DNA from 3 places in the Dyadobacter ginsengisoli DSM 21015 genome. Region 1 is predicted to be linked to each of the others. Evidence: riboswitches for the same ligand, from Rfam matches in the RefSeq annotation. Region 1 holds a riboswitch; each other region holds the start of a gene.
What was found. Region 1 has a riboswitch for cobalamin ahead of BP71_RS22385 (TonB-dependent receptor). Riboswitches for the same ligand answer to the same signal wherever they lie in the genome.

Region 1 (7,857 bases):
GGGTAAGTACAGGTTATCTGCTGAAATGTCGATTTTAGGTGCCTACCGCTATTTCAATTATGCCAAAACAGAAAGAACGCCAGCGCGTTAATGCGGCGAAGCCCTTTCTGTCTGGCGCTGAAAATCAGTTTTTAGCAAATGCAATTTTAATGGATCGCACTTCTCGGATCCAGCGGGCCGGCTTTTTATCCCTGGGTGTGACAATGCGGAACGGCCCTTCGCCCGCAGGCAATGGCTGTCCGTCTTTCTCGGTCGCCAGCAGGATCACCTGATCTGTGAATTCGGGATCCAGTTCGGCCAGGGCATAGAGTACTTCGTAACCGTCGGCGGCGGTGATCAATGCGTATTTTGCCAGATTTTCTCCTCGCAGTTTTGGGCCGGTCGTTACGCCGGCTTTTTCAAGCAATTCGATCAGTGCGACGCCTTTGAGCTCGTGTTCCTTTCCGTCGCGGTCCTTCACTCTGGCACTTACCTGCTTCATTGCGGCCAGGTCCTGTACTTTCAGTTCGAGCGGCGTAGTTACTTCCCCGGAAATGGTCAGGGTAGCAGTGGTTTGCCCCAGAGCCGTCATGCGAAGAGCGCACAGCAACAGGATCAGCCAAATGGTATCGTAAGGTAATTTCGTGATTCTTTGCATGTTATTCGGTTTTTGAAATGGAATGCGGGTTTGAAAATGCAGGGCTAGTAACGAAAGCAGAATCGGTGAGCATACCGAGGAAGGCAATGATGTCGGTTTTTTCGGTTTCGTGCAATGCAAGCGTTTCACCACCTTCTTCATTGGAAATATCCTGCAAAAAACTGCTCAGTGTACTGCCGTTGCGGATGTGGTCGCTGTAATGATCGAGCACTTCGCGGATGGTTTTGAAACGGCCGTCGTGCATGTACGGAGCTGTGAGCATGATGTTACGTAAGGTAGGCACGCGGAACCGGCCCCTGTCCATCGGCTGGCCGGTGACTTTTTCGCGTCCTGCGTCAGCAAATATGTTGTCGAGACCATTATTATGAAAGAGTTCTTTGAAAGTTTTCGGACCGCCGTGGCAATGGCCGCAGTTAGCTCCGCGGATGCCTTTTTTGGGGTTAGGAGCATTCTCGAAAAGTTGCATTCCGCGCACTTCGGAGGCGGTAGGCCGATAGGCTCCTGCCAGGTAATGGTCGTATGGCGAATCCGCGGAAATAAGGATTCTTTCAAACTGCGCCAATGCTTTCAGGATGTTCTTTTCGGTAATTATGCGGCTGCCGAATGCGCTTTCGAACAATGCGGGGTAGTGCGCTGTTTGGCTAAGTTTTGCCACGGATACATGCAGCGGCTGACCCATTTCGTGGGCGTCGGTGAGCGGGAACGCGGCCTGCTCTTCCAGGCTTTGCGAACGCCCGTCCCAGAAAAAATTGCGGACCCAGAGCAGGTTCGTCAGCGACATGGAGCTACGTGGCGTAAAGCTGCCATCGACGCCCATGCTTGCAGGCCGCCCATCGGTAAAGGCCAGTTGTTGCTCGTGACAGCTTTCGCAGGATAACTTGTTGTTGGCTGAAAGCTTTTTCTCGTAAAACAGCATCCTGCCCAGGTATACACCTTCTTTTGTGACGGGGTTATCCGTCGGTATGGTAAAGCGTGAACCGAAGTTAGCCGGGTATTTCAAGGCGTAGGGCTCGGGAGCCCGGGTGGCGGAAATCAGGCTGCAAAACAAACAAAAAGAAGCGATCAGGCCGGTTGCTGCCCAGCCTGGTCTGTTTTGATGCATGGCTTTAATCTCCCGAAGTCTTGACATTAATCAGAAATAATTGAAAACCAGGTTCACAAAGAAATTCCTGCCTGCCTCCGGAAAACCTTCGACCAGGCTGTAATTCCTGTCAAAAATATTGTTGATGCCACCTTCCACGGAGATGAATTTGTACAATTTCAACGAAGCTTTCGCATTCACGAGCGTGTAGGCGCCGGCTTTGGTGCCGTAACTGGTACTGTTGCGGCTGCCGTTGTGTTCGAGGCTGGCAAGGACGTTCAACACTTTCAGAAATGAGAAATCAGCATAGGTAATTAGCTTGTGCTCCGGTACATTCGTAAACAGGATCGCCGGGTTCGTTTTGTTCTTGCGTTTGATAAAAGAATAGTTCGACCCCAGTTTCAGTCCGTTAATTATCTGGTAATCAAAACCGGCCTCGGCTCCGTAAAAGCGCGCTTTGCCGGCATTTTGCAGCTGGAATTTATTCGGCTGCACATGATCGACCTGCTGGATGATGTCGTCGATGTTGCTCTGGAAAAGGCTGGCCTGTAATGCGAGTTTCTCCCCGACTTTACCTGAATAGCTGAGGTCGTAGTTCAACGCGACTTCGGCGTGCAGGTCGGGATTCGGGATAGCCTGTCCCATGCGATAGGAGTAGCGGTCCTTGATCGTGGCAAAACGGGTCTTGCGCGCTACGGACCCGCGCACGGCGTGATGAGCGTTGATGTCCCAGAAAAGGCCGATCTGTGCATTCACGGCATTGTTTTTACTATCCGTAAAATCGGTAAGCTCCCTGGTGGTTGCATTGTATTCCTGCGCTTCTCCTGCATTCCGTGCGTTGAAATTGATGCCGGGTACTACCGAAAGCGATGGAATGATCTGGTAGGTGTTTTCGATTCCGATAGAGAGCGTGTTGTCGGTGTAGGATTGTACCGGCTCGTCGAGGTCGTGCTCGCGGTGGACGTCACGTTTGTACTGCACATTGAATTTGAACACATTATTCGCCCAGGCCCGCGATTCGAACTCCGCATTGCCACCCAGAGTGTAATCATCGTAGTAACTCTGGAATGCGTAACCTTTGGTTTGGGCGGTGTAGGTGGTATCGTCGTAGCTGAACAGCGAATTCACGAAAGTGTCGTAGTACAGCCTCGTTTTGACCTTGTTTTTTTCTCCAACAGCGGTATTGGAGATGAAATAGAGGCTCTGCTTGTTCCATTTTGGCCATTTCCAGAAGCGCGTAGTAATCCTGGAATCATCACCCACGTAAGGCGGTGTTCCTTTTTCGCCGTGCTGGTTGACGTAGCCGATCACGTACTCATCTGTTGCATTAGGTGTATAACCAGCTTTGACACTGAATTTCAGATCATCGCGGTAGGCATTTGCGCGATCGTCGGTTTGCTGGTATTTACGCGGTTTGAAATCGCCGGAAAGAGGGTAGGTGTTTTGTTTAAGTTGTGATGCTCCGACCTGGTAAAAGAATTGGCCCAGCCGTGAGCCCGCATTCACATTCCAGCGATAGCCGTCGCCGCTGAAAACGCCGGCGCGCCCATTGATCTCCAACTTGCTCACCGGCTTACGCGACACAAGGTTGACCGCCCCGCCCATGGTATTGGCTCCATAGAGGATGGAGGTAAAACCTTTGGAAACGTTCACACTCGCGAGGTCGAAAGTCGTGAAACGCCCCATATCCACGTAACCATCGTATGGCACATATACGGGTACGCCATCCATGTACACAGGCACCTGGCGCAGGTCGAACCCGCGTACGTATACAACCGACTCATTCCTCGGCCCGACATTGGCGATGCTTACCCCGGGCAGGATGTTCAATGCATTGGAAAGGTCGTTCCGGTTGAATTTTTCAATGGTCTCATAGGAAAGGCGGGAAGCAATGCTGTCCCCCATTTGGATGCCCGATACACGCACCTCGCCAAGCTGGAAAGTACGGTCCGTTGTGTGGGGTGTTTCGTGGGCCTGCTGGGCAATGGAGGATAGGGAGAAATGAAGAATAAGAGCTAAGGGTACAAAAGATTTTCTCATTATTTGCGATATGTATGAACGTACATATCGCAAATATAAAAACTCCATCGTATTGTGCGGAAAAAAATTGACGAGGTGCGTCAGACGAGTGATAAAAGCTCTGGTTCTTCGGCCAGTGCAGCCAGCAATTTGTCGTTCAGTCTTTTGTAGGCTTTCATGACCTTCTTCGCGGTTTCGGTGAGCACGGTACCGCCACCTTTGGTACCACCTTTCTGGGTTACTACATACTGGTCTTTGCCGAGTGTGTTCAGCGCGTCGATCATCGCCCAGGCTTTTTTATAGGACAAGCCCATGTCTTTGGCAGCCTGTGCGATGGAACCGGTTTCACCGATCCGTTCCAGCAGTTCATAGCGCCCCGGGCCGAAAAATTTGACCTGATCCACATATACCCAATGCCGCAGGCGTGTTTCGACGTGTCTTTCCATGACAAAAGCTTTTTAAAATGTTTGTAGGTGTTATCTCAGCATTCAACGCCGCAAACTATCATTAAATCGTAACTTTGCGCCCCAAACAAGTTCTTTAATTTATTTTTCCAACCAAAAAGGTTTCACAATCAGTGAATTAATAGGGAATCGTGTGCAAATCACGAACTGTCGCGCAACTGTAAGTAACGGGATAGTCTATGCCAAAGAGAAGTCCACTGGGGCAATTTTGAATGACTGAATGACACGATTATTCAATCATTCAAAATTATATTCCCCCGGGAAGGACGGTGTAGATGTTACAAGTCAGGAGACCTGCCTTTTTGGATGTTGACGATGCTTTCGCGAGGTGAGGCTGAGTCAGGACCGGAATATGGCGTATGCTGTGGGATAATCGTGCCCCATTACCTCCTCCCTTTCGTCCTTCCTCCCTCTGAAAAAGCCATCCGAAAAGTGATTGACGGGCTTTTAACTCATTTCTAACCAACTCAGTTAAAAGTATGTTCAGTTTTACTCCCTGCTGCCCGCGGAATGGCAGCGCAAGGAAAACCGCTTTATGGGCATTAACGGCCGTCGTGTTGACCGCTGCGCCAGATGACCGTGCATTTGCACAAACCAAGCCGGCTACGTTGTCCGACAGCGTGGAACGGACTCACCATTTGTCGGAAGTGACAGTCTCCGGCGTCGGACGCAATGCGTTTTCTGCCGTCAACAAGATCGATGTGCCGGTCCGGGACATGCCGCTGACGACCTCCTCAGTGTCGGCGCGTACGATCGAGCAACGCGGGATCGATGATTTGCAGGAAGCGATGAAGAACACCACCGGCGTTCGGGCGAACAATACCTATGGCGGTTTCCAGCATTTTACGATCCGTGGTTTTTCCAATTTTGTATTGATGGTCGATGGCGTGCGCGATGAGCGGCATAACATTTCGACGAGCGCGCCGAGCACCAACCTGGCCAATGTGGAAAGCGTGGAGGTGCTTAAAGGTCCTGCTTCGGTGCTTTTCGGGCATTCGGCATTAGGAGGGATCATCAATATCGCTCGAAAAAGGCCGAGTGCCGACTTTAAAGCAGACTTCTCGGCGGCTTATGGCACTTTCAATACCCGGCGGATCCGTGCGGGTACGGGCGGGCCCATCAGCGGCAAACTGCGCTATCGCGTTGATTTCGGGGTGTCGGATACCGATGGTTACCGCCATTCCGGCTCCAATACCAACAACGGTTACCTTGCATTGGAATATACGCCTACCGAACGGGACCTGATTTACCTGACGATCGGCGCCAATAAGGATATTTACGACACCGATACCGGGTTGCCGGTGCTGGAAGGCGGCAAACTTGCACCCGGAATGGATCGCGACACGCGTTACAACGACCCGGCCGATTTTCTGAAACATACCCGCTATGATTACCAGCTGAAATATGTACACAAGTTCAACTCGGGTTTGACGATCTCGGACCAGCTGTCGTATTACGACGATAATATCAATTATTTCTCGACCGAGGAACTGAGTTTCAATGCTACGCTCGATTCGCTCAACCGTTCGTTTCCGTTTTATTTCAACCACCTCACCAAGCCATTGCAAAATCAGCTGGAACTGACTTACGCCTTCGATACCAAAGGCATTTTGCACAAGTTGCTGGCTGGTTATTCGCTGAGCATCCTCGACCGTAAAACCTACAACGGCGATGTGTTCGGGCCTGGCAAGAATGCAACGGTCTCAGTCCGTAACCCGATCCTGAACCAGGGCTACATCGATGTCAGGGCTACCTATTACCGTGCGACAATGGAAAATGTACACGGCATTTACGTGCAGGACTGGATCAAGATCAGCGATCAACTGAAAGGTCTTCTAGGCTTGCGGTACGATATTTTTCGCGGCACTTACTATACAGACCAGATCGATGCTGACCGGAACGTCACCGGGAAAGGGGCGGAATCCAAAATCTCAAAATCGGCATTGACTTATCGCGCCGGGCTGGTGTACCAGCCATTGGAAGCACTGTCGGTATACGGCTCATACTCGACCTACTTCAAACCTGCCCGCCGCGTAGCACCGAATGGCGAGACGTTCGATCCGGAAACAGGCTATCAGGGAGAAGTAGGCAGCCGTCTGGAAATGAATGGACGGTGGGCGGCCAACCTGGCATTCTACTACATGCGTAAAAACAATCAGCTGGAAGCGTTGCCGGGCGGCATTTACAAACGCATCGGTTCGGCGGAGTCGAAGGGGATTGAGTTTGAGATTAATGGAAATCTCGCCCCCGGTCTGGACCTGACGGCGGGTTATACCTATTCCAAAGCGCAATACCTGGCTCATGACGGCCCGGAGATCAATCCAGTCGCCGGAAAACAAGTCGCTTTTGCGCCTGAAAACATGGTGAATGTGTGGCTGAATTATGAGGCACAAAAGGGTGCTTTGAAAGGTGCCAGCATTGGGGCAGGTGTCAATTACATGGATGAGACATTTACAAACAGCGCAAATACTTATGTGATGCCGGCCTATACGGTGGCTGATCTGGCGGTAGGATACCGGGTGGGCCGGATAGGGATGCGATTGAATATCAATAATCTTTTCAATGAACGCTACTATGCCAATGCGATTTACGCGAACCAGTTTTCGCCGGGTGCCACGCGGAATTTTCTGGTTAGTTTGAAGTATAGTTTGTAGGGTTTTATACCACGAATGGATGGTATTTTCATTTGTGAATGTTCGGGTCTTCGTGGCAAACAAAAAATGAAGAGACTAATCAAACTAACCTTGCTTCTGCATCGCTACCTGGGTTTTGCATTGAGTTTGCTGTTTGTGATCTGGTTCCTGTCGGGTTTCGCCATGATGTACGTGAAATACCCAACCATGCGCCAGTACGAAAAGTTGCAGCGCCTGCCATCGCCGCGTTTGGAAAAGGCGACGCTAACCGTCTTGGAAGCATTGGAACACGCGGGTGTCCGGGATACGCTGCGCTCGGTGCGGATCGGGATGATGCTCGACAGACCGGTTTTCCGCCTGACTACGATCCGGGGTGAGTATAAAGCTGTTTTCGCTGACGACGGAACATTATTCAAAGGAGCCGATCCGGGGCTGGCCGTCCGACTGGCTTTTGATTTCACCCATTTGAACAAAACACGAAGTGTTGAGCTGCTTACAGACATCGATCAATGGATGGCGGCCGCGCGCTCACAGGGGTACACGACGCCCGTGTACCGCATTCAGATGGGTGATGATGCGGACACCTATGTGTACGTATCCGCGCAGACGGGTGAAGTAGTACAGCTGGTGAATGCCCGGCAGCGATTTCTGGCCTGGTTAGGGCCTATTCCGCATTGGATCTATCCGACGGTATTGCTCCGTAACCGGCCGCTTTGGAATGACATCATCGTATGGACCTCGTCGCTTGGCTCCTTCATGTGCATTGCCGGGATTGTAATGGGTTTTGTCCGTTACAAACGGAACCGCGGGCTGGCATTCAGTCCGTATAAAAGGAAATGGTTTCGCTGGCATCATTATACCGGTTTCGTGTTTGGGTTGTTCGTTTTTACCTGGGTGTTCAGCGGGTTGCTGTCCATGACGCCCTGGGACTGGGCGCCCTTCACGAGGCTCGGGGCAGAGGAGTCGGAGCAATGGGCGGGAGGTGTGCTTGACACGCGGAAGTTTACGGTTTCGCCTGCGGCA
Region 2 (7,857 bases), on a different contig from region 1:
ATCAACGCTTCTTCATCCGTGGTACTGCCGCGGCCTACACTTGCGTATACACTCTGATCCTTCATCGCTGAAAGGAATTCTGCATTTACAAAGTGATGTGCTGTGCCCGGTAAAGTGTTGATCACAAGGTCGGCGTGCGGTAGTTCATTGAAAAGGTCTTCTATACTGCGGAGGTCAGCCTCCTGTGAAGTGCGTGCCATAAGGTGCGTAATGCAACCCAGTCCTTTCAGGATTGCATTCACCGATTGCCCGATGGTTCCTGCTCCCAGCACGATCACATTCTGTTTATAGAGGATTTTTAATTCCGCTCTGAGCGGTGTTCCGATCCACTCCGTTTTTTGCTTGAGAAGGGTGAGGCGATCCAGGCCACGATACAATGCCAGTATGCCTCCTACGATGGACTCCGCGCAAGGGCGTGCGAACCAATCGCCCATGTTGGCCGCACGAATAGGGCCAGGTAGTGGCACGGTCGAATATTGATCAAATCCGGCGGAGTCGAGTTGCCAGAACTGCAATTGCGGGGGAGTTTGGTCGAACCATGCCACCGGTGGGTTGCCGAGAATATAGTTGGCGCTTGCAAACCAGGATTTTAGCTCTTCATTACTGGCTGTCTCCGTGCGGAAAAAGATCTGATGCCGGGGCGATAAGGCTTCGCTCAGTTTCGCATTGAGCGTTTCATCGAGTAAGGAATGGCAGTATATGATCATCGATAGGTTTTGTTTAAAGAAGCAAGGTAAGACGAATTAACTGGATTTTCCCTTCACCAGACCACGAAAATGCCGCTTTTGCCAGAAGGTACATCCGGTTGTTTTCGTAAAGGAAGAAGTTTTCCTCCAAGGGAATTGATGAAGCGCTGGTTACTTAAATCAACATCAGAATTTTCTTACCTCTCGACCGGAATGCAGGTTTTTCGTAATCTATTAATTCTTCGATGATCACCCGCAATTCCTTTTTGATCTCGGGATACACACCGGACAGGTTATAAAGAATAGTCAGGCAGAATGCGCGGATCGCAATCGGAACCTGGCGATTTTGTATTAATTCAAAGCTGGCATCCATCAACTCGCCGTGGAATTCGTCGGGGATATTCGAATCCTGTAAAATGCGTGCGCTGTTCCGGATCACGGCGTCATGGATGTCTGTGCGCTTAAGTTGGCTGATCAGCACACCGATATATGGCTCGATCAGTTCAGAGTGAGAATGGGCCGCAATACTTACGCTATACGCAGCGCGCTGCGCGAGGCGGGTCTCGTCGGACAGAAAGCAGTGCATCAGTTGCCTGAATGCCTCCGGCGAGGTGCAGGCGTAATTGGCCACCTCGGTCGCTTTACGTTTGGATTGAAAAGGATCTGCCAGCAGTTCATTTTTGATGTTCATGGCGGCCGATGTTTAAAAGTAAATGCCCCGCGTCACCGCGGAGCATTTGCCAAGTTATAAGGATTGGGTGTCAATTAATTAATCTCTCCAACCATATCTTCCGGTTTTACCCACGCATCAAACTCGTCTGGCGTCAGATAACCGAGTGCCACGGCCGTTTCTTTCAGGGTAGAGCCGTTTTTGTGTGCAGTTTGCGCTATTTCTGCCGCTTTGTAATAACCGATTTTAGTATTCAATGCAGTTACAAGCATCAGCGAATTATTCACATGCTTCTTAATATTGTCGTGCAGCGGTTCGATGCCTACTGCACAATTGTCATTGAATGAAACGCAGACATCGCCGATCAGACGTGCCGAATGCAGGAAGTTATAGGCCATCAGTGGTTTGAACACATTTAATTCGAAATGGCCGTTGGAGCCTCCTATGCTGATCGCTACATCGTTACCCATTACCTGCGCTGCGACCATGGTCATCGCTTCGCATTGGGTTGGATTTACCTTTCCCGGCATGATGGAGCTACCTGGCTCATTATCCGGAATGTGGATTTCGCCGATTCCCGAGCGTGGCCCCGATGAGAGCATACGGATGTCGTTTCCGATCTTCATCAGACTTACAGCTACGGTTTTCAATGCGCCATGGGCTTCTACGATCGCATCGTGTGCCGCGAGCGCTTCGAATTTGTTTTCGGCTGTGATAAATGGCAGCGCCGTGAGTGTGGCGATGTGCCTCGCCACGTTTTCAGAGTATCCGGGAGGTGTGTTAATGCCTGTTCCCACTGCGGTTCCGCCCAATGCGAGCTCCGAAAGGTGCGCGAGGGTATTTTGGATCGCTTTCAAGCCGTGATCCAGCTGGGAAGCATAGCCCGAAAATTCCTGTCCCAGAGTCAGCGGCGTGGCGTCCATAAAGTGTGTACGGCCGATTTTAACCACATTCTTGAACGCTTGCGCTTTGGCCTTCAATGTGTCGCGCAGCTTCGTAATGCCGGGGATCGTTATATCCACCAGGATTTTATAAGCTGCAATGTGCATAGCGGTCGGATAGGTGTCGTTGGATGACTGCGACTTGTTAACGTCATCGTTCGGGTGGAGGAATTTGGCTTTGTCGGCCAGGTCCCCGCCTTGCAATACATGTCCACGATAGGCGATTACTTCATTGCAGTTCATGTTGGACTGTGTTCCCGAGCCGGTTTGCCATACCACGAGCGGAAATTGGTCGTCGAGCTGGCCAGCCAGGATTTCGTCGCATACCTGCCCGATCAGGTCGCTTTTCTCTTTCGGGAGCGTACCGGCCTCATAGTTGGTGATGGCTGCGGCTTTTTTCAGGTATGCAAATGCCTTGATAATTTCTTTAGGCATCTTGTTGATATCCTGGGCGATAGGGAAGTTCTGGATCGAGCGTTGCGTCTGGGCACCCCAGTATACATGGGCAGGAACCTGCACTTCGCCCATGGTGTCTTTTTCTATACGGTATTCCATTTTTAAGTAGAATGATAATGTAATTGAACAATGCGTACTAAGCGGTAAAGTTAGGGGCGGACTTGCAGTTTTTGGTGTTTTTTAAGGACAAATGTTTAAGGACGGGAAAAGAATGTTTAGATTGGTGAGACCTGATCCCGAATACCGCCTTTATTATGACTCCTAAAATCAGTATCTACCCGGATTATACTACGATGAGCTTTGCGGCTGCGGAACGTGTAATCGCTTTGTTGATCAACAAGCCTCGCGCGGTCGTATGTTTCCCATCGGGAAGTACGCCCAAAGGGATGTTCCAAGCGCTGGTGGCGGCACACCATAACGGCCGGGTTGATTTTTCACAATGCACATTTATCGGACTCGACGAGTGGATAGGAATGGGAGCAGGCGACGACGGGAGTTGCCGGGACCTGCTGGACAGGGATTTTTTGAAACCGATTGGCCTTCGCGACAGTCAAATCATATTTTTTAATGGAAGGGCGTTGAACCCGCAGGATGAATGCGATCGTGTTAATAAGGCTCTGGCCAGTCTGGGTGGTCTCGATCTGATCGTGCTGGGTGTGGGGATGAACGGACATCTTGCGTTGAATGAACCGGGTACCTCCTGGGATACTTATGCCCATATTTCGGAGTTGGAAACCATTACCAAAGAAGTAGGACAAAAGTATTTTCATCAGCCAACTGAACTTACGAAGGGATTGACGGTGGGCATCAAACATATTCTGGAAGCCAAAGCCGCGATCCTGCTCGCTTCCGGGAGGCCCAAAGCGGCAATCATTCAACGGGCAATGGCATTCCCCGTTTCCAGAGATTTTCCTGCTACGGTATTGCAAAACCATTTGAATGCGGAATTTATCCTCGACGGGGACGCAGCTGCCCCGGTTTCATAGCTGGTCACGAAATCGGGATATCAAAATCACTTTTGAGGGGGCTGTTTCGATTCAAAAACAGATATTTTATCCTGCCAAAACATTAATTTCTCTTCGCGTCACTTAATTCAATAGCCCATTTCCGGGCCAATCTCCATTCCTTTTAAATTTGAGCTGTTCTTTGTGAACACCCGTCAATCGGGATGATGGTTTTGCTTTTGGATCCCTCAGCCAAAATACAGCAAAAGAAAAAAGGAACCGTGTGCAAATCACGGGCAGTCGTGCTACTGTAAGTATCTGCATCACATGGATGCGGTTTTTTACCCTCGTGACCCATTGCAGTCAGGCTTTCAGGAAAGCCGAAACAGCGAGAAGGGCGGTAAAAATGATATAAGCCAGGAGACTTGCCGTCATCCTCAATGACTATTCTCTCACGATCGGGGAATGGCCAAGTATTGATTTACCACATATTTAACCCCGAAGCCGCGCTCCTGGATATATTCAGGGAGGCATGTCTGCACATTTTCTGCGGCCAGGGCGGTGAACGGGAGCGTATGATGTACCGGGGCAGCGATGTCGCCGGGATGGGTGGGTGTTTTCACAGGGTTTTTTCAAACTCTTTAAACACAAAAATTATGTTGTCACACAACCTCGGCTATCCGCGTGTGGGGAGCCATCGTGAACTCAAAAAGGCCAATGAGCAATTCTGGGCCGGAACTATCGATCGGGATGCGTTGCAAAAGGTAGCCCAGCAGATCCGTCACCAGAACTGGGATACCCAGCAGCGTGCGGGTATTGAGCTGATCCCATCGAACGATTTCTCCCTTTACGACCACGTTTTGGATATGTCCCTCATGGTAGGAGCGATTCCCCGGCGTTATCACCAGCTGCTCGACGGCAAATCGAACAAAGAACTTGAACTGTATTTTGCCATGGCGAGGGGATACCAGAAGAACGGCCTGGATATCAAGGCAATGGAAATGACCAAATGGTTTGATACCAATTACCATTACCTGGTACCGGAGTTTGTGAAAGATCAAAAATTCAGGCGGTACTCCGACAAAGCACTTATCGAATTCGAGGATGCATTGCATAAAGGAATTCTCACAAAGCCGGTTTTTCTGGGCCCGGTCACTTATTTGTTGTTAGGGAAGGAAAAAGAAGAGGGGTTTGAGAAAATCGATTTGCTGGACAACCTTTTACCGGTTTATCTATCTGTTTTAAAAGAATTGGCCGCGCGTGGGGCCAAATGGGTGCAACTGGACGAGCCGGCATTAGTACTCGATCTGTCGGAGAAGCATAGGCTTGCATTTGAGCGTGCTTACCAGCAGATCCGTGAAGAATTACCCTCCCTACAAATATTGGTTACGACCTATTTCGGGGCATTGGAGGACAATGCGGACGTGACTGTGAGCTTACCCGTGGATGCATTGCATATCGATATCACCAGGGGGCTGGAAAGCCTGGATGTGATGCTGAACAACGCGTCGTTCATCGGTTCTTCCAAAAAACTGTCTCTGGGAGTAGTGGATGGGCGTAATATCTGGAAAAATGATTTCGGGCCATCACTGGAGCTGATCAGAAAGGCTGTGAATGTGCTCGGAGAAAGCCGGGTGATGATCGCACCATCCTGCTCTTTGTTGCATAGCCCGTTCGATCTGGATCTCGAAAAAAACGAGCAGGTGCTGACACCCGAGATTAAAAACTGGATGGCATTTGCGAAACAAAAATTGAATGAAGTGGCAACTCTGGCGAGGCTTTCCGGAACGGAATGGCAATTGGATCGGGCATTTGTGGTTAATCAGCAAGCTATTGACAGTCGCCGTACCTCTGCATTGATCCATAAACCGCAAGTAAAGCAGCGCGTTGCAGCTATTCATGAAAAAGACTTTGAGCGGTCGAATGGTTTTGCGGTACGCCAGAGTATTCAGCTTGAAAAATTAAAATTACCGCTATTCCCCTCGACTACGATCGGCTCATTTCCGCAAACGGACGAGGTGCGGCAACTCCGCGCGCAGTTGAAAAAAGGCGCCTTGTCAATAGACGAATACGAGGCACGCATCCGGGAGGAGATAGTAGACTCTCTGCGCTGGCAGGAACGGCTGGGTATAGATGTGCTGGTGCACGGCGAATTTGAACGCAACGACATGGTCGAGTACTTCGGAGAGCGTTTGTCGGGATTTGTTTTTACTCAGAATGGTTGGGTACAGAGCTATGGCAGCCGTTGCGTAAAGCCGCCGGTGATATATGGTGACGTAGAGCGGCCTGAAGCGATGACGGTGAAATGGTCGTCGTTTGCGCAAGCTAATTCCGAAAAACTGGTGAAAGGAATGCTGACAGGTCCCGTCACTATTCTTCAATGGTCGTTTGTGCGGGATGATCAGCCAAAGAAAGATACAGCTTTCCAGATCGCATTGGCTATCCGCGACGAAGTAGTAGACCTCGAGAAAGCTGGTATCCGTGTGATCCAGATCGACGAGCCGGCAATTCGTGAGGGACTTCCCTTGCGTAAGCACGCATGGAATACCTATCTGCGATGGGCCGTGGACGCCTTCCGCCTGAGCGCGGCAGGTGTCGCGGACCAGACGCAGATCCACACGCACATGTGCTACGCGGAGTTTAATGACATTATCGATTCTATCGCTGCCCTGGACGCCGACGTGATCACGATCGAAACCTCGCGTTCGCAAATGGAGCTCCTCGACGCGTTCGCTGCATTCAACTATCCCAATGAAATAGGACCGGGCGTATACGACATCCATTCCCCGAGAGTACCCACCGTGGAGGAAATGGTTCTGCTCCTGGAAAAGGCATTAAAGGTCATCCCTGCCCGCAATTTGTGGGTAAATCCCGACTGCGGGCTTAAAACCCGGAAATGGCCGGAAACGGAGGCCGCTTTGCGGAATATGATTTCTGCGGCTAACTTGCTGCGCGAATCGGTGGAAGTTGCCGGATAGCAATTGGGTGTGGTCGCAGATGGCCACACCCAACTTATTATTATTCCAGTTCTCATCACTATTTTCTAAGGTTTTGACAGTAGCAGAAAAAATTACCGCTTCGGAAACCCGCGTTTTTAAAACCGTATTTCCCAATAACACCAACCACTACGACACCCTCTTCGGGGGAACCGCATTATCGATGATGGACGAGGTAGCATTTATTGCCGCAACGCGCTTTTCGAGATTACGCTGCGTAACCGTTTCATCCGACCGCATTGATTTTACGCATCCAATCCCAGCCGGGACCATTATTGAGCTCGTGGGGCGCGTTGAAACCGTTGGTAATACCAGTATGAAGGTCAGGGTAGATATTTTTGTAGAGAAGATGTATGAAGAGAGCCGGGAGAAGGCGGTGACGGGGATTTTTACTTTCGTGGCGCTTGACGAAAATCACAAACCTACAAGGATCATATAAGCAGTGCCCGAAGGGTAATTTTATCAGCCGGTTATTCATCAGAAAACAAAAAAAATGAGCAGAAGGTGATATTGAAGGGACTGTTCCATCTGTATCGGCATCCTGCTTCATGAAATCACGCTCTTTTATCTTCTCAGGTATCTTTGTTCTTTTCCTTTATATCGTGTCAGAGATTCTGCTTCGCCTGGGATTGCTGTTCTTCGGTTATCCATTCTTTCGGCCATCCGACTACCTTTATTCCGGGTTTTACGCTAACATGAAGGAAGTCAGTTCCAATGAGATTCGACGGGGAGGTGAAGTTAAAAATGTGCTTATCCTGGGCGGTTCAGTGGTAAGTACGGCTTGGACACATATGGAAAGCAGGCTGGACACGATTTTGCAAAAGCATTATGGAAAAAGAGCACGGTACGCTTTTTATAATGTGGCGGATGCTGGTCATACTTCCAGGGACAATGCGTTGAAATACAGTTTGCTAGGAGAGAAGCGCTTTGACCTCGTACTTTACTATGAAGCGATCAACGAAAACAGGGCTAACAATGTTCCGGCGCAAGACTTTCGCCAGGATTATTCACACATGCGCTGGTATCACGATATCTACCTTCTGCAATCTCATCCGGAGATTAACATTACAGTAATACCTTATGTGCTCGACAAGGTGATGGGTAACGTTAAAGACCGCCTGGAACATCGCGTCTACATTAGCCATGGGGAGGTCGACCCGCAGT
Region 3 (7,857 bases), on a different contig from region 1:
TAAGGTCGGCACTGAATGCAAAGTTACCCGGCGTCTTGAAACCGCCGGTGGCAATGCTTAACGTAGCTTCCACGGTCGAGCTTTCCGTATTAATGCGCGCTACCTTCCCGCCAGCCTGAACCCAAAGTTTGCCGTTTACATCTATACCTATCGGATTGGTGGCTCCTTCAAATGAGATAGGATCGCCAGCCAGGTCAGATGTAGTGTTGATGACGGCGAGTTTTGTCCCCTGGCCCCATGGCGTTGTTCCAACAAATAACTTTCCATTGTGATAGGCGAGGTTCTCCGGTCCGTCAGCAATGTTGATTTTTTTCGTAACCTTCTTACTGTCCAGATCGACGACTGCAACATATCCCGTCTTATATTTCAAGTCTGCGTTGGTTCCCCAGCACGATACATAGGCCTTATTATTGACAATGACCACTTCTCGCGGGTTTTCGATATCTGGTGCGCCAATGGTACCCTCGCTTTTGAAAGTATAACTGTCTACAAATTCCACTTTGTCTTGTCCCGTTGCAGAATTGTCGACCAGAATTATTCCTTTTCCATTTGATGCCACGTAATCCTGTACACCGCCTTTTAATGCAGTACCGTTTGCAGCTGCGAAAATATCCGCGTCAGCTGTGCTCCGTTCACGCGGGAAGTATGAAATAGCCCCGTTATTTTGTGAAAAATTACCTTCATTCATTACAAAAACGCCACTTACGTAGTCACCCTTCGGTGCAGGATCACTTTGGTTACACGACCATACCGCGAGCGTAGAAAGGGCTACTGCTAATGAACTGGCTAACTGTTTTTTCATTTTCATTGATTTATTGAGAATCGTAACTAAAGGTTAAACTTAATGCAAAACTTCTTCCCGGCATCGCGTTGTTACGCACATTCAGATAAAAAGCATTCGTGACATTCCGCACCTGCCCCTGAATGTGCGCCTTGAAAGGCTTCCAGGAGATGGCGGTTTCGGCCAGAATGTTGATCAACCCGTATCCGTCGAAGGATTGTGAGTTATCGAAAGTTGTGAAACGTTTGCCAACAGCCTGGAACTGACCGGTGATTTTCGTCGATTTATACAGGGCAAATGCATTCATATTGGTGCTGTGAAGGGGGACAAAGACAAGCTGCTTTCCTATTATATCCTGCGAATAATTGTCATAAGCCTTTTCCTGAGAGCTCTTATTGAATGCGTAGCCGGCGTCCCATCCTAACCTGGTTGCCCCCGTCCGGCAGACGTAACCTAGTTGCAGCTCGATACCGCGGGCGAGTACCTGTTGCAGGTTTTCGACCCGGTATTTCCTCGAAGGATTCCAATACGTCCAGTCTTTGATACGATTGTGATAGGCTGTCAGTGAAATGCGTAAGGCATTTCCCGGTTCCGGTTTGAAAGTGTGCTCAACGCCCAGCTCTTTGTTCCAGCCGCTTTCGGGTTTAATATCCGGGTTCCCGAGATCTTTCCAGTAACGTTCATTCAGGGTGGGAGTCCGGTAGCTGCGCCCGAGGGAGCCTTTTATGATTACGCGATGCCGATCGTTTCTTATCAAATTGTATTCAGCCCCCAGTGAAGGCGTGAATGGCGGATTGTAGCCGGTGACCAAAGCCTGCCGGAAATTAGCAGAAAAGGTCAGGCGGTCGATGACCTGCCAGCGGCTCAGAACAAAAAAATCGGTGCGGTTTTCAGTTACCGGAGTGTGGGCATAGCCGGGCACTTCCGAACGGAAATGCGTCCATTCAGCACCGGTTTTGAGCGATATTGGATGGAGTGAGCGACCCATATTCAATGTGAAATCTTTTTCAACCCGGGTAGCCAGCTTGTCTGTAACCGAGTGGTCGGGGCGGGAGAGGTCTCCTTTTGCATAGTCAATAATATCGCGTACCCACGCGGTGCGGATGGTGAACGTCTTGATCCGATAACGCAACATGGTACGATACGCCTCGGTGAGCGTCATTTCTCGGCCCGCTTCATCAGTCGGCGTCAGTATAAGTTTGTTGCTGGTGAGCCAGACGTGTGCCGAAATCTCCTGATCGCTCGGGGATTGCAGAAACAGGTCCTGTACAATACCTTTTTGAGCAGTTTCTGTCAGCAGTACCGCGTAATTGCTCCTTGTTTCGTAAGGGTAGTCATTGTTCATGCGTCCGCTGTACACAACGGTCTTGCCCGAAATCGTCCATTGGCCTGTCAACGGTAGGGTGTACCGGACATTAGCCTGGCTCTGATGATTTCGGAAACTTTCTTGCTGCCTCCCAAGGCTAATGCCAAAGCGTCCGGCGGACGGCTTGCTGTCCAGCAAAATGCTGCCTCCCACGGCATCGGTGCCTATAATGCTGGCGGAGGCGCCGTACTGGACAGACAATCGGTCAAAACCAACAACCGGAATGGTGGAAAAATCGGTTTGCCCGAGCGTAGGCGCATTAATATTCAGTCCGTTCCACAGCACGGCAGTGTGATTGGCAGATGTGCCGCGAAAGGAGGCGGTACTCAGTTGGGCAGGTCCGTAGTTTTTGAATGCAATCGGCGTGTAGGCTGATAATGCGTCACCGATGTTCTGAAAACGGAACTGGGCGAGAGATGCGGAATCCATGGTTTGGATTTTAAGGCCACTCATAAACTTCTGAGGAACAAAACCTTTGATAACAACCGGATCCAGGTCGATGGAGTCGCTTTGGGCATAGAGACGCGCCGGTAAGGCTGAGCTCACCCAAAGTATCAAAAAGATAAAAAATTTCCGGTCGGCAGTCACCCCAGCAAAGCAATGGATTGGCGGTGATCTTTGGTTTTTCCTCCGAAAACATCAGATCAAACGCTCTGGCAGGTCTCCTGGCTCATCATTGGGATCCGGGGCCTTCCCGTTCGGAAACAGTGGCATGAAGATCGGTCCGTTTATTGCTGACTTACAGTTGCGGGGACAGTTTCCGGTTCTCACGGAATTCCCTATTAAGCCTAACCGCTGATTAGAAGTGGTTTATGGCACCAAGCGGCGCAAAGTTAGGCATTTTCAATGACTTTTGGTTGTTTGTGATAAGCGCTATCTTTGCGGCAAATTCTGATCCCGTTGGCGGCTACTACTGAAAATTTTCCTGCGACTTCGTCTTATAAAGGCATCTACCTCATGCTCGGGGCTGCGTTTTTCTTCTCGCTTACTTCGGCTATCTCCAAATGGCTTGGTAAGGATTTCCATACGGTACAACTCGTTTTTTTCAGGAACATAGTCGGCGTTGTTTTTGTGATCAGCAGCATCCGGAGGCGGCCATTGCGCCAGGAAGGCGGGAAGCTGGGACTGCTTATTTTCCGGGGCGTGGTCGGCACATTGTCGCTTTACATGCTTTTTTACGCTATTCAAACCCTTGGCCTGGGACGGGCTTCTACTTACCAGTATACCTATCCGATTTTCCTCGCATTGTTTTCCTGGCTTCTGATCGGAGAGACGTTGAATTCGAAGGAATGGATGGCGATCTTCGTCGGATTTACCGGCATCCTTTTTGTGTTTCGCCCCGATCTGTCGAGCTCTTTCCGGGATAATGCGCTGGGACTCGGCAACGCATTGCTGACGGCCATATCCTATTTGTCGATCAGGCAATTGGGAGTCGTGTATGACACACGCGCGATCATTCTTTCCTTTATGCTGAGCGGGATCGTGATGCCCATCCTTTCGATGCTGGTGGGCACCTATTATCCGATAGCGCACTTGGATTTTCTGATCGGAACATTCAAATGGCCGGAGAACGTGTTTCAATGGCTGGGTTTTCTGGCGCTGGGACTGACCGCGTTGCTTGGGCAAAGGATGCTGACACAATCGTTTACCTATGACAAAGCCGGTCGTGTCGCTGCGATCGGTTATTCCAATATCCTGTTTTCCGTCCTGATCGGATTTCTGATGGGTGAAGCGATCCCTTCTGTTTCCATGCTCGCGGGGATGTTTCTCATCATTGCCGGAGGAATACTCGTTTCTTTTGCCAAAAGTAAAAGCGCTTAAAGCCGCACGTTTGAGGCAAAGGCATTGATATCAATCTCCTGTGTTTTGTTTCGTCAAAAAATGCGTAAAATTGGGACAGCTTTCCTGGCTTGCTGATTATTGAATAGCATTTGAGATGCCGGGTAACGATTTGTGTGGGAGGTTTGTTTAAACAAAAAGAAATCAAAAATACCATGAAACGATTCCTGTCATCGCTTTTGATATTTCCGCTGATGCTGATAATCCTGGCAGGTTTCAAAGCGGATAAAGCCAGTAAACCCGCAGAAGGGATCCAATGGCTCACCATCGAGGAAGCCTTTGCCAAAATTCAAAAGGAGCCCCGCAAGGTGGTGATCGACGTTTACACCGACTGGTGCGGCTGGTGCAAGGTAATGGACCGTGAAACTTTCAAGGACAAAGCGGTGGTCGACTATATTAACAAGAAATATTATGCTGTAAAGCTGGACGCAGAACAGAAAGAGGCGATCACACTTGGCGACAAGAAATTCAAATACCTGGCCCAGGGAGGTCGCGGCATCAACGAAATCGCATTGGCGCTTACCAACAACCAACCGAGTTATCCTACCACTGTTTTCCTGGACGATAAATTCAACATGATTCAGCCGCTTCCCGGATATCTGAAAGCGAAGGAATTCCATCAGATCATCACCTTTTTCGGAGAAGATTATCACAAAAAGCAGGATTTCGAGAGCTATAAGGCCAAGACCTATGGCGAGTTGTACCCGGCGAAATAATATTTATACAGTTTCACCCTCCTGCATTCTCTCCGCATTTTCCGCGATGCGTAGTTTCTCGATCAGCTCGGCGATGTCGCCTTCCATTACGGCGGGAAGGTTGTAAACCGTGTAACCTATGCGATGGTCTGTAATGCGGCTTTGCGGGTAGTTATATGTCCGGATCTTGTCAGAACGGTCTCCGCTTCCTACCATGGATTTACGTTGAGAACTGATCGCATCATTGTGTTTTTTCAACTCGATCTCGTATAGCCTCGAACGAAGGACGCTCAATGCCCGGTCTTTGTTTTTCAACTGCGAACGCTCATCCTGGCAGCTCACCACAAGTCCGGATGGGATGTGGGTAAGACGGACCGCCGAATAGGTTGTATTAACCGACTGTCCACCCGCGCCTGACGATTGGAATGTATCCACGCGAACGTCGTTCATGTTGATTTGTACATCCACTTCTTCGGCTTCGGGCAGTACCGCAACGGAGGCGGCAGAAGTGTGGATCCGGCCCTGAGACTCGGTCTGCGGAACGCGTTGCACGCGGTGTACACCCGATTCGAACTTCATTTTGCCATATACATCTTCTCCCTCGACCTTGCAGATGATCTCCTTGTAGCCGCCGTTGGTTCCCTCGGTATAGTCCATGACGGACGAGCGCCACCCCATTTTCTCGAAGAAGCGCTGGTACATCCTGAAAAGGTCTCCCGCAAAGATGGCCGCCTCGTCGCCACCGGTGCCGCCGCGGATTTCGAGGATGATGTTACGGCTGTCGTTAGGATCTTTGGGGATCAGGAGTTCTTTGATCGTCTGTTCAAGTTCGTCCAGGCGTGGCACCAGCTCATCGAGTTCCTCCTTGGCCATTTCTCTCAGATCCTCGTCTTTTTCAGTAGCTATAAGTTCCTTGGTCCCGGCTATGTCCTTTTGCAATTTTTGGTAAATCACATATTGCTCTACAATCTTGCCGAGATCTTTGTATTCTTTGCTGATCTTGGAATAGCGTGTAGAGTCGGAGACAACTTCCGGTTGTATAATTTGTTGAGAAACCTCTTCAAAACGTTCTTTTATAGCTTCTAATTTATCGATCATCTTTATTGGATATCTTTGGCACGACGCATTCGGGGCACAAAGATACGCATTTTAGCTAAATGAATGATTTCAAGACGCCATATGCATGTTATGACGGGTTGGGTGCGGAAAGAGGGTACATCAGACTAACATTTACGGAATATGAAACAGTTATTATACATCGCAGCGATAACCGGAATTCTTGCCGGATGTGATTTTAAAAGTGGCCGCATTGAAAATACCAAGGAATTGAGCCGGGAGATCAAAGCATCGCAAATCAAACGGGTTACCAACACGCAGCTTGTTTATGCGGCCGACGAATGGGGAAAGAAAATAGCGCAGATCGCCGAAAAGACTTTGAAAAGCGAATTGGAGAAAAATCCCGGGTCCGGGGTGGCACTCTGCAAAAATCTGTCGGGAATTCCGGTTGTCGCGGCCTTACAAAAAGAATATGGCGTCAAAGTCGAGCTTATGGGAGCTGCCGACCTGAAAAACCCGGCTCTGTCGCCGAAAGAGCGTGAAATATTGGATGCTTACCTTTACAGTGCCAGAAGCAAGGCGACTGCCGGTGATAATTTGCAGCAGCTGAACGACACTATGCTGGTATATAATGCGCCTGTATCAGCGGAAAGTATTGTTTGTAAAAAGTGCATGAGTGCACAGGACACGACTTTCGCGGTTTGGCGATTGCTTTTCAGTAAAAAGGAGATCATCAGGAAGCTGGACGCCAAGCAGTTGAAAGATTGATTCAGGCAATAATTTTTGTTTATTTCAGGAAAACAAAAACGCGTGACTATGCTGCACAAATTACCGCTGGTGGTTCTTTTCATCGCTTCGCTCACGGCCTCGGCCCAAAATAATACTGTCGTTTTTCAATCCGATTTCGGTTTAAAGGACGGAGCCGTTTCAGCCATGAAGGGTGTAGCGACGGGTGTTTCCCCGGACATCAGGTTGTATGACGTAACGCATGAGATTCCTGCATATAATATCTGGGAGGCGGCTTATAGGCTGGTACAGACCGCACCGTACTGGCCGGCCGGAACAGTTTTCGTTTCGGTAGTAGATCCGGGCGTGGGGACCGAGCGAAAGTCAGTGGTTTTGCTGACGAAATCGGGACATTACTTTGTTACTCCCGACAATGGCACATTGACGCTCGTGGCGGAGCAAATGGGGATCGGGGAGGTGAGGGAAATTGATGAAGCGGTTAACCGGCGGAAAAATTCAGGTGCGTCGTACACCTTTCACGGGCGTGACGTATACGCATACACAGGCGCGCGGCTGGCAGCGAAAGTAATATCTTTTGAGCAGGTAGGACCGAAATTGTCAGCTAATGTCATCTCGATTCCTTACCAAAAGCCTTCTTTTGAAAAAGGGAAAATCCTGGGCGCTATCCCGATCCTGGATATTCAGTACGGTAATGTATGGACCAACATTGACAGAGCGCATTTCGATCAACTAAATGTGCGCATCGGAGACGATGTGAAAGTGCAGGTTTTCAAAGCGGGTGACAAAGTGTACGAAGGGAAGGTAAAGTTTGTCAACACATTTGGGGAGGTGAAAGAAGGTGCGGATGTCGGCTATTTTAACAGCCTGCTTAACTTTTCACTCGGCATCAATATGGGCAACTTCTCGGAAAAATATAAAGTACTGAGTGGAAGTGAATGGAGTATTGTCCTGAGTAAATGAACAATACCCCGCTTCTGATTTATTTTCCGACCACCTGGTAGATTTCGTACCAGTCTTCCCGGGTCAGTTTAATGTCCGATGCACTTGCCCCATTGCGGATGCGTGTTTCGGAAAGTGATCCGATAATGGGTAAAGTACCCAGCTTCATTAACCAGGCCACGGCAGTCTGCTCGATATTTGCGTCATATTTTTTTCCGATCTCATCCAGCTTTGATCTCAGTCTGACCGCTTTATCATCTGTTCCGTTCAGGATTTTCCCGCCCGCGAGTGGTGCCCAGGCCAGCGGTTTGCTGAAACTTTGTTTGATAAAATCGATCCGGCCGTCTTCAATGGCCGTCGTATTCATCAGATTGAGCTCGATATGATTGGTAACAATAGGGATACGCAGGTAAGAGGCAAGCAACTGGTGCTGA

Region 2: another riboswitch for cobalamin. It lies ahead of metE (5-methyltetrahydropteroyltriglutamate--homocysteine S-methyltransferase); the one in region 1 lies ahead of BP71_RS22385 (TonB-dependent receptor).
Region 3: another riboswitch for cobalamin. It lies ahead of BP71_RS31530 (TonB-dependent receptor plug domain-containing protein); the one in region 1 lies ahead of BP71_RS22385 (TonB-dependent receptor).

What each region holds. Positions count from the first base shown of each region.
Region 1 covers NZ_JCANTY010000006.1:130,656-138,512, forward strand. The annotation lists gene BP71_RS22360 (alkaline phosphatase family protein) at 1-91, shown strand, start outside; gene BP71_RS22365 (molybdopterin-dependent oxidoreductase) at 125-637, opposite strand; gene BP71_RS22370 (cytochrome-c peroxidase) at 639-1,766, opposite strand; gene BP71_RS22375 (TonB-dependent receptor plug domain-containing protein) at 1,770-3,758, opposite strand; gene BP71_RS22380 (winged helix-turn-helix domain-containing protein) at 3,839-4,183, opposite strand; cobalamin riboswitch at 4,284-4,517, shown strand; gene BP71_RS22385 (TonB-dependent receptor) at 4,681-6,855, shown strand; gene BP71_RS22390 (PepSY domain-containing protein) at 6,922-7,857, shown strand, end outside.
Region 2 covers NZ_JCANTY010000004.1:578,537-586,393, reverse strand. The annotation lists gene BP71_RS17515 (D-2-hydroxyacid dehydrogenase) at 1-707, opposite strand, end outside; gene BP71_RS17510 (HEAT-like fold family protein) at 862-1,377, opposite strand; gene fumC (class II fumarate hydratase) at 1,452-2,852, opposite strand; gene BP71_RS17500 (6-phosphogluconolactonase) at 3,008-3,739, shown strand; cobalamin riboswitch at 3,909-4,144, shown strand; gene BP71_RS17495 (hypothetical protein) at 4,150-4,320, opposite strand; gene metE (5-methyltetrahydropteroyltriglutamate--homocysteine S-methyltransferase) at 4,354-6,675, shown strand; gene BP71_RS17485 (acyl-CoA thioesterase) at 6,749-7,132, shown strand; gene BP71_RS17480 (hypothetical protein) at 7,242-7,857, shown strand, end outside.
Region 3 covers NZ_JCANTY010000010.1:141,260-149,116, forward strand. The annotation lists gene BP71_RS31525 (YncE family protein) at 1-802, opposite strand, end outside; gene BP71_RS31530 (TonB-dependent receptor plug domain-containing protein) at 813-2,693, opposite strand; cobalamin riboswitch at 2,785-2,985, opposite strand; gene BP71_RS31535 (DMT family transporter) at 3,027-3,968, shown strand; gene BP71_RS31540 (thioredoxin family protein) at 4,142-4,702, shown strand; gene prfA (peptide chain release factor 1) at 4,706-5,779, opposite strand; gene BP71_RS31550 (hypothetical protein) at 5,921-6,505, shown strand; gene BP71_RS31555 (SAM hydrolase/SAM-dependent halogenase family protein) at 6,554-7,444, shown strand; gene BP71_RS31560 (aldo/keto reductase) at 7,464-7,857, opposite strand, start outside.